2 linked regions of the Fodinicola acaciae genome follow. Each later gene encodes a partner of the first gene's protein in a complex. Links are inferred from orthologs where the notes say so. Each region holds a gene or a part of one and is shown on either strand. Other genes may lie near its edges.

The links. The genes of interacting proteins can lie anywhere in the genome.
Region 2: the proteins of GNX95_RS01335 (region 1) and smc are in contact, whole or in part, in a crystal structure (PDB 3ZGX), measured with the Bacillus subtilis proteins. The link is inferred for Fodinicola acaciae from one-to-one orthologs.

What each region holds. Positions count from the first base shown.
Region 1 is NZ_WOTN01000001.1:276,455-279,213, reverse strand. It holds GNX95_RS01335 (segregation and condensation protein A), read right to left. Parts: upstream 1,945-2,759; coding sequence 1,057-1,944; downstream 1-1,056. Other genes in the region: GNX95_RS01330 (lysophospholipid acyltransferase family protein), read left to right, coding at 2,130-2,759; scpB (SMC-Scp complex subunit ScpB), read right to left, coding at 374-1,060; GNX95_RS01345 (pseudouridine synthase), read right to left, coding at 1-396. UniProt on the Bacillus subtilis protein: Participates in chromosomal partition during cell division. May act via the formation of a condensin-like complex containing Smc and ScpB that pull DNA away from mid-cell into both cell halves.
Region 2 is NZ_WOTN01000003.1:160,710-166,987, forward strand. What follows is about bases 2,112-6,278. They hold smc (chromosome segregation protein SMC), read right to left. Parts: upstream 5,888-6,278; coding sequence 2,312-5,887; downstream 2,112-2,311. Other genes in these bases: GNX95_RS27130 (hypothetical protein), read right to left, coding at 6,042-6,239. Also shown: GNX95_RS27115 (alkaline phosphatase D family protein), read left to right, coding at 1-1,631; GNX95_RS27120 (hypothetical protein), read right to left, coding at 1,628-2,032. UniProt on the Bacillus subtilis protein: Required for chromosome condensation and partitioning.

The DNA of each region.
Region 1 (2,759 bases):
CTCGCCGTCGTTCATCATCAGCAGCAGGCCCTCGCTGTCGACGTCCAGGCGGCCGACGTGGAACAGCCGCTCGGAGCGCTCGGCGACGTAGTCGTACACGGTAGGCCGTGCCCTACCAAATTTGCTCTGCTCGTCGGACATGGTGGAGAGCACGCCGCGCGGCTTGTTGAGCGCGAGGTGGACGACCTTGTCGTCGAGCATCACCCGCTTGCCGTCGACGTGGATGACGGCCGTACGCGGGTCGACGCGCGTACCGAGCCGGCTGACGACCTTGCCGTCGACCTTCACCCGGCCGTCGGCGATCAGCTCCTCGCAGGCGCGGCGTGAGCCGACACCGGCGCCGGCGAGCACCTTCTGCAGGCGTTCACCCTCATCAGGCAGTTGCGGAGTCGGCACCCAACACCTCGTCGAGATCGGCCATGTCCGGCAGCAGCGGCGCCAGCGGCGGCAGCTCGGCCAGACTGTTCAGGCCCAGTTTTTCCAGGAAGAGCGGGGTGGTGACGTACAGGTGAGCACCGGTCTCCGGCTCCTCACCGTTCTCCTCGACCAACCCGCGCGCCACCAGCGTACGCATGACGCTGTCGACGCCGACACCGCGGATGGCCGAGATCTTGGACCGGGTCACCGGCTGCTTGTACGCGACCACCGCCAGCGTCTCCAGCGACGCCTGCGTGAGCCTGGCCTGCTGGCCGTCGGAGACGAAGCGCTCCACGTACGGCGCGAACTCCTCGCGCGTGTAGAGCCGCCAGCCGCCGGCGGCGCGGCGCAGGTCGAAGCCGCGGCCCTCGTCGGTGTATTCGGCCGCCAGCTCGGCCAGCGCGGTGGCGACCTCCTCGGTCGGATGTTCGACGATCTGCGCCAGGGTCAGCTCGGTGACCGGCTCGTCGACGACCAGCAGCACGGCCTCCAGCGCCGGCTTGAGCGGCAGGCCCGGCGCCGAGACCATGACCTCCTCGGCTGACTCCTCGCCTTCCTCCGTCGCGTTTTCGACCTCGGCGCTCTCCGCCGTGTCCGGCGCGGCGTCGCCCTCGGAAGGGTGGTGGTCGGCAGGCTGACTCACGTGTGCTGTTCCTCCGGTTCGGACGTGCTGTCCTGCGGTTTCTCCTCGGCGGGCGTGCCGGCGTACTCGTCAACCTGTACGTCCACGTCGCCGTCGCCGGCGGTCCACCGTACGTTGAGCTCGCCGAGCGCCTGCACCTGCTCGAACGCCACCGCGCCTTCGCGATAGAGCTCCAACAGCGCGAGGAACCGCGCGATGACCTCCAGCGTGGTCTCGCAGTCGGCACACAGCGCGCGGAAGGTGGAGTTGCCGTGCCGGCGCAGCCGGTCGGACACGATGGCGGCGTGCTCTCGTACGCTCACGCGCACGGCGTGGATGTGCTCGGTCGACACCGTCGGCCGTGGCTTGGGGCTCAGCGCCTTCGCGGCCAGCAGCGCCAGCTGGTCGGCGCCGATCGCCAGCAGCACCTCCGGCATCATCTCGGCGAACCGCGGCTCCAGCCGTACGGCCCGGCCCCACCGCTTCTGCGCCGCCGCCTCGAGCTGAGCGAAGTGCGCGGCGACCTCCTTGTAGGCCTTGTATTGCAGCAGCCGCGCGAAAAGCAGGTCGCGCGCCTCCAGCAGCGCGAGATCCTCCTCGTCCTCAACGTCGGCGGCCGGCAGCAGCCGCGCGGCCTTCAGGTCGAGCAGCGTCGCCGCGATCACCAGGAACTCGGTGGCCTCCTCCAGCTGCCAGGCCTCGCCGAGCGCGCGGATGTGCGCGATGAACTCGTCGGTCACCTTCGACAGCGCCACCTCGGTGACGTCGAGCTGGTGCTTGCCGATCAGCTGCAGCAGCAGGTCGAAGGGGCCGGTGAAGTTCTCCAGATGCACCTGGAAACCCGGCGCCTCGGCAGAGCTCACCGGTTCTTCGGCGAGCTCGGCGGGAGGCGTGCTGCTGGACATCCCTACGACGGTAGCGCAGCGCGTACGAACCGCGGGTGAGCAGACCGCCACTTTCGTCACTTCCGCCGACACGCGGACCTTACTTGGCGGTACGGTCGTACTGCCGCCGCAACCTGTCCTGGGAGGATCCGCTGCGCGCCACCGATCTCGTGTTCCCGGCGCTTCGCTACAGCCTGGGTGTCTCGATGCACGCCGCGTTCCGGCCGCGCGTCGAGGGCCGGGAGAACATCCCCACCTCCGGGGCCGCCATCATCGCCAGCAACCACCTGGCCTTCCTCGACTCGTTCTTCCTGCCGCTGGTCGCGCCGCGGCCGATCCACTTCCTGGCCAAGATGGAATACTTCACCGGCACCGGCCTCAAAGGCCGCGCGATGGCCGGATTTTTCACCGGTGTCGGCGCGATCGGCGTCGATCGCGCCGGCGGACGCGCCGCGGTGGCAGCGCTCAACGCCGGCCTGGACGTACTGAAATCCGGCGAACTTTTCGGCATCTATCCGGAAGGCACCCGGTCGCCGGACGGCCGGCTCTACAAAGGACGGACCGGCGTCGCGCACCTGGCGCTGCAGACCGGCGCGCCGGTCATCCCGGCGTGCGTCATCGACACCAACAAGGTGCAGCCCGACCGCGACAAGCCGCTGCGGATCAGGCCGGTACGGGTGACGATCCGGTTCGGCGAGCCGCTGGACTTCAAGAAATACGCCGACATGCCCAACAACCGACACGTCGTACGCGCGGTCACCGACGAGGTGGTCGACGCCATCCGGCAGCTGTCCGGCCAGGAGTACGTCGACCGCTACGCCAGCCAGCCGGCCCCG
Region 2 (6,278 bases), on another replicon or contig:
CCAGCACGGAAGCGACCATTTGGGTGGAAACCGACGAGCCGTGCGAGGTGGACATTCTCTCGCATCGTGCGCGTACGGTGACGGTCGGCGGCCATCATTTCGCGCTGGTGTCGGTGGCGGATCTCACGCCCGGTTCGCGGACCGCGTACGAGGTGCGGCTGGACGGCGACCTCGCCTGGCCACTGGCCGAGTCGCCCTATCCGGCCAGCGTGATCCGCACGCCACTGCCGGAGCAGAAGCTGCGGTTCGCCTTCGGCTCCTGCCGGCACGCGACGCCGATGGCCTTCGGCGAGCAGAGCCCGCACGATCCGGACGCGCTGGACACGTACGCGCGGGATCTCGCCGCCGGCACGAAGACCTGGCCGGACGTGCTGATGCTGCTCGGCGACCAGGTCTACGCCGACGAGACCTCGCCGGACACCAAGGCCTTCATCGCGACGCGGCGCGACATCGAGCGGCCGCCTTATGGCGAGGTGGCCGATTTCGAGGAATACACGCGGCTTTACCTGGAGTCGTGGGGTGACCCGGACGTACGTTGGCTGCTGTCGACGGTGCCGAGCATGATGATCTTCGACGACCACGACGTACGCGACGACTGGAACACTTCCGAGTCCTGGCGCCGAAAGATGGCCGCGACCGACTGGTGGCACGGCCGGATCACCGGCGGGCTCGCGTCGTATTTTCTCTATCAACACCTGGGAAACCTGTCGCCGGCGCAGCTGGCCGCCGAGCCGACCTGGGCCGAGGCGCAGAAAATCAGCGCCGACGGCGCAGATGCCTGGGACCTGCTGGAAGGTTTCGCCGAGCGCGCCGACGCCGAGGCCGACGGCGGACCCGGCTATCAGTGGAGTTATCGCCGTGATTTCGGCCGTACGCGCGTGTTGGTGATCGACACGAGGTGTGGACGCGTACTGACCGACGGACACCGCTCGATGGTGAGTCCGCCAGAATGGGCCTGGATCAAGGAACAACTGGCCGGCGACTACGACCACCTGCTGATCGGCTCGTCGCTGCCCTGGTTGATGCCGCAGGCGATTCACGACATCGAGGCCACCAACGAGGCGATGGTCGCCGGCGTCTGGGGACCATCGTGGGCCGCCCGCGGTGAAAAGCTGCGACAGTTGGCCGACATGGAACACTGGGCCGCGATGCGCGAGTCTTTCGAGGCTTTCCTCGACCTCGTACGCGCCGTCGGCCGCGGCGACTACGGCCCACCGCCGGCGACAATTTGTGTGCTGTCAGGCGATGTTCATCACGCGTACGTGGCCGAGGCCGACATCGCCGGTGTTTCTTCGAAGGTCTATCAGCTGACCTGCTCGCCGGTGCACAACGACGTACCAGGATTCATGCGCGTCGGCTTCACCGCCGGCTGGTCCCGCTGGGCCGCGCGACTGACCCGGCTTTTCACTCTTGGCGCACGGATTCTGCGGCCGCGGCTGACCTGGCACAAGCTGGCCGGTCCATACTTTGGCAACATGCTTGCGGTTTTGGAGATCGACCGGCGTGCTTCCCGGATTACGCTGAACAAGTCGTACGCCGGCACCCGCGCCGCGCTGAAACCGGCGGCCGCCGTACCGTTGTCATGGCACAACAACCTGCCGCCAGCCAAGCCTCGCCGCGCCCGCCGCTAACCGGCCAGAGCCAGCACCCCGACCGCGAGCAGCCCGATGATCTTCGGGATTTCCAAGGCGATGTAGGCAAAATGCAGTCGTGACCGCGGCAGGTCCTCGCCGGCCAGCACGCGATCCGACCGGCGGTTGAGGCCTGGCCGTATGGCGATCAGCTGCACCAGCAAAACAACATCGATCGCGACGATCCCACCGACCAGCCGGGTGGCCGCGAACGCGGCGGCCAGCAGGACCAGCCCGAGGACCAGCTCGATCGCATTGAGCGCACGAAAAACCACCCGCCCGATGCCAAGCCCGATCGCCGTCGTCACGCCAGGCGCACGAAACTTCAGCGGCGCCTCGACGAACGAGATCCCCACCACCAGCCCAAACCACACGAAGCACACAGCCGCGACAACCGCCATAGCCCCTATTGTCCCTCCCCGTCTCGGCAGGTGACGGCACGGTCCACTATGCGACACCCGGCCGAGCCCGCCTCACCCGTATTGCCAGCCACACCAGTCACCGCCCGGGCCGCCACTCAATGTTCGCAAGGCCCCCATGCGTGCGTCAGACGCACGTAAGGAGGCCCTACTACCAAAACCCCAACGCACCAAACAGAAAACCCAACCACCCTCCACCGCAACAACCGCATGGCCACCATGCGTACATCCAGCGCACGCATGGTGGCCATGCGACCAAACCTACGAAACAGGCTCCGGCTCGCGGATGCGCTGGCTGATGACCTGCGTGATGCCGTCGCCGCGCATCGATACGCCGTAGAGCGCGTCAGCGATCTCCATCGTCCGCTTTTGGTGCGTGATGATCAGCAGCTGCGACGTGTCACGCAGTTGCTCGATCAGTGTCAACAGCCGACCGAGGTTCGTGTCGTCCAAAGCCGCCTCGACCTCGTCCAGCACGTAGAACGGCGAAGGCCGCGCGCGGAAGATCGCGACCAGCAGGGCCACCGCGGTCAGCGAACGCTCGCCGCCGGACAGCAGGGACAGCCGCTTGACCTTCTTGCCCGGCGGCCGCGCCTCGACCTCGATGCCGGTGAGCAGCATGTCGTCAGGATCGGTGAGGATCAGCCGCCCCTCGCCGCCGGGGAAGAGCGTACGGAAGACGACCTCGAACTCGGCCGCCACGTCGTTGTACGCCTCGGTGAAGACCTCCAGGATCCGCTCGTCCACGTCCTTGATGACGGTCTGCAGGTCCTTGCGGGTCTTCTTCAGGTCCTCCAGCTGTGTCGACAGGAACGTGTGACGCTCCTCCAGCGCGGCGAACTCCTCCAGCGCCAGCGGGTTGACCTTGCCGAGCAGCTGCAGGTCGCGCTCGGCCTTGGCGGCGCGTTTCTCCTGTACGGCGCGGTCGTACGGCTTCGGCTCCGGCGGCTCCTTGCCGTCGGCCTCGGCCTTGGCGAGCTCGGCGGCCGATGGTGGTACGAGCTGCTCGGGGCCGTATTCCTCCAGCAGCGTCTCGATCTCGATGCCGTGGTCCTCGGCGGCCTTGGTCTCGAGCGCGTCGATGCGCATGCGCTGTTCGGCGCGCGCCATCTCGTCCTTGTGTACGGCGTCGGTCAGTTTGTCCAGCTCCGAGGCCAGCTCACGCGTACGCGCGCGCAGGTTGACCAGCTCACCGTCGACGGCTGCTCGCCGGTCGTTGGCGGCGTCGCGTTCGGCGGAGGCGATCTCCAGCGACATCGCCACCTTCTCGGCGGCCTTTCGCGCGGCGACCGACACGGCCTTGGCGATCTGCGCGCCACGGATACGAGCGGCACGCGCGCGCTCGGCACGTTCGCGCGCGGCGCGCTCAGCGGCGGCGGCTCGTTCCAGCGAGTCGGCGCGACCGTGCAGCGCACGCACGCGTTCCTCGGCCGTACGCACCGCCAGCCGCGCGTCCATCTCACGCTGGCGCGCCAGCACGACCTCGGCGCTCAGCTCGTCCCGCTCGTCGGTCGACGGCTCGTCGTCGACCGGCGTGTCCTCGGCCGCGAACAGCCGCTCCTCCAGCGCGTTCAGCGCCTCCAGGTCCTGGTCGCGGGCCTCCTCGGCCTTGCGGCGAGCCGCCGTCAGCCGCTCGGCCTCACCGGTCGCCGACCGCGCCGCCGCGCCGAGCTGCGCCAGCTGCTCGGTGACCGCGTTGAGCCGCGCGTCGGACTCGTGCAGAGCCTGCAGGGTGGTCTCGACCTGCTCCTTCGCCGCCGCCGACGCGGCGGTCGCCGCCTCCAGCTCGGCGGCCAGCCGGCTGGCCTGCTCCTCGTATTCCTTGCGGTGGTGCTCGGCCTCGTCGACCGCCGCCTGCACCTCGATCAGGCTCGGCGCGGACGCCGAACCGCCGGCGGCCCAGTCGACACCGAGCTGGTCGCCTTCTGCCGTCACGGCGCGTACGGCCGGGTGATACGCGACCAGCGAGCGAGCCGCCGCCAGGTCCGGCACGAGCGCCACGCGATCCAACGCGCGTACGAGCGCACGCTGCAGATGCTCAGGAGCGCGGATCGCGTCGACCGCCCAGCGCGCACCGGCCGGCAGCGGCGGCCAGCTGTTGCGGTCGACCGGCGGACCGGAGCTGCCGATCAGGATGCCGGCCTGGCCGGCGTCCTCCTCGCGCAGCAGCTTCAGAGCCGTGATGGCGTCGTCGGCGGTGGCCGCGGCGACCGCGTCGGCGATCGGACCGAGCGCGGCGGCCAGCGCTGCCTCGGCGCCGGGCTCGACGGTCAGCAACGCGGCGACACTGCCGAGCAGTCCCGGCGCGCGCTCGCCGGCGGCCAGCAGCGCGGCGGCACCGTCCTTACGGCGCAGGCCGAGCGCCAGCGCCTCCTCGCGCGCCTTCCACTCGCTGGCCGACTTTTCCGCCGCACGCAACGCGTCTTTCAGCTCGTCGACACGTGCCTTGGCGGTCTGGTATTCCTCGCTGGCGGCCTCGTGCCGCTCGTCCAGGCCCAGCTCGCCCTCGTTGAGGCCCTCGATCTGCGCCTGCAGCGTGTCGAACTCGCTCTGCGCCTGCTGCGCGCGATCGACCGCCTGCGCGATGGTGGCCGACAGCCGCTCGATCTCGTCCGCCTTGGCGGACGTACGGCTGCGCGCCGCGTTGACCTGGCCGGTCAGCTTGGCCAGCCCCTCACGCCGATCTGCCACCGACCGTACGGCCGCGACCAGCGCTTTCTCCGCCTGCTGCAACCGGCTCTCGAACTCGCGGCGCGCCTCGATGGCGTCCTCAAGACGCTCGCTCTCGGTCTCCTGCAGTGCGGTGAGCTCGGCTTCTTCCTCGCGTACGGCGGCGGCCTCGCGTTCCAGCTGCTCCGGGTCGCGGCCGCTGCGCGTCTCCTCCGGCTCGCTGGACAGAAACCGTACGCGCTCGTCGGCCAGCTGCGCGGTGCCCCGGAACCGCTCGGCCAGCGACGACAGCTTGTACCAGGTCTCCTGCGCGCGAGCGAGCGCCGGCGCGAGGTCGGCGACCACCTTGTCCAGCTCGCCTTCGCGCTGCCGCGCCTCGCCGAGCTCGCTCTCCACGTACGTCCGCCGCTCCCGGATGGCCGCCTCGTCGGCGACCTCCTTCTCCAGCGTCGTACGCAGGCTGATGAAGTCGTCGGCGAGCAGTCGCAGCCGCGCGTCGCGCAGGTCGGCCTGCACGGTGGCGGCGCGGCGGGCCACCTCGGCCTGCTTGCCGAGTGGCTTGAGCTGGCGGCGCAGCTCGGCGGTGAGGTCGGTCAACCTGGTCAGGTTGGCGCTCATCGCCTCCAGCTTGCGGACCGCTTTTTCCTTGCGCTTGCGGTGTTTGAGCACGCCGGCGGCCTCTTCGATGAAGCCGCGGCGGTCCTCCGGCTTGGCCTGCAGGACCGAGTCGAGCTTTCCCTGGCCGATGATGACGTGCATCTCGCGGCCGATGCCGGAGTCGGACAGCAGCTCCTGCACGTCCAGCAGCCGGCACTTGTTGCCGTTGATCTCGTACTCGCTCTCGCCGGAGCGAAACATCCGGCGGGTGATCGAGACCTCGACGTACTCGATCGGCAGCGCGCCGTCGGCGTTGTCGATCGTCAACGTGACCTCGGCGCGGCCGAGCGGCGCCCGGCCGGCCGTGCCGGCGAAGATGACGTCCTCCATCTTGCCGCCGCGCAACGACTTGGCGCCCTGCTCCCCCATCACCCAGGCGAGCGCGTCCACCACGTTGGACTTCCCCGAGCCGTTCGGCCCGACGACACAGTTGATGCCGGGCTCGAACTTCAGGTGCGTCGCCGACGCGAAGGACTTGAACCCCTTCAGGGTAAGGCTCTTGAGGTGCACACCATCTCCGGATGTCGCAGTCGACTCAGCCGTTTAACCCGGACACTTTTCGCGATGACCGGGTGGACGGGGGATGAGAAGGCCGACGCCGTGTGAGTGGAGGTGCACCGGCGGGGGAAAGGGCCTGTCGCACAGGCCGCCTTGGAGGCGAAAGTTAGGTCAGGGCTGGTTCTTCCAGTCGGATCGCGTCCTCGGATACGGCTACCGCCGCGTGCAGCCGGTCGTTGTCGGCGCGCAGCCGAGCGACCTCGAACTCCAACGCACGTACCCGAGCGCGCAGCCGATGTACCTCATCGGTGAGACGCCGGTCTGGCGCCGTACCGACGTGGCCGAGCAGGGCCTTCGCCATCATGACTCCTCGTTGCAGCGCCAGCTGGTTGCGGGCGCAGAC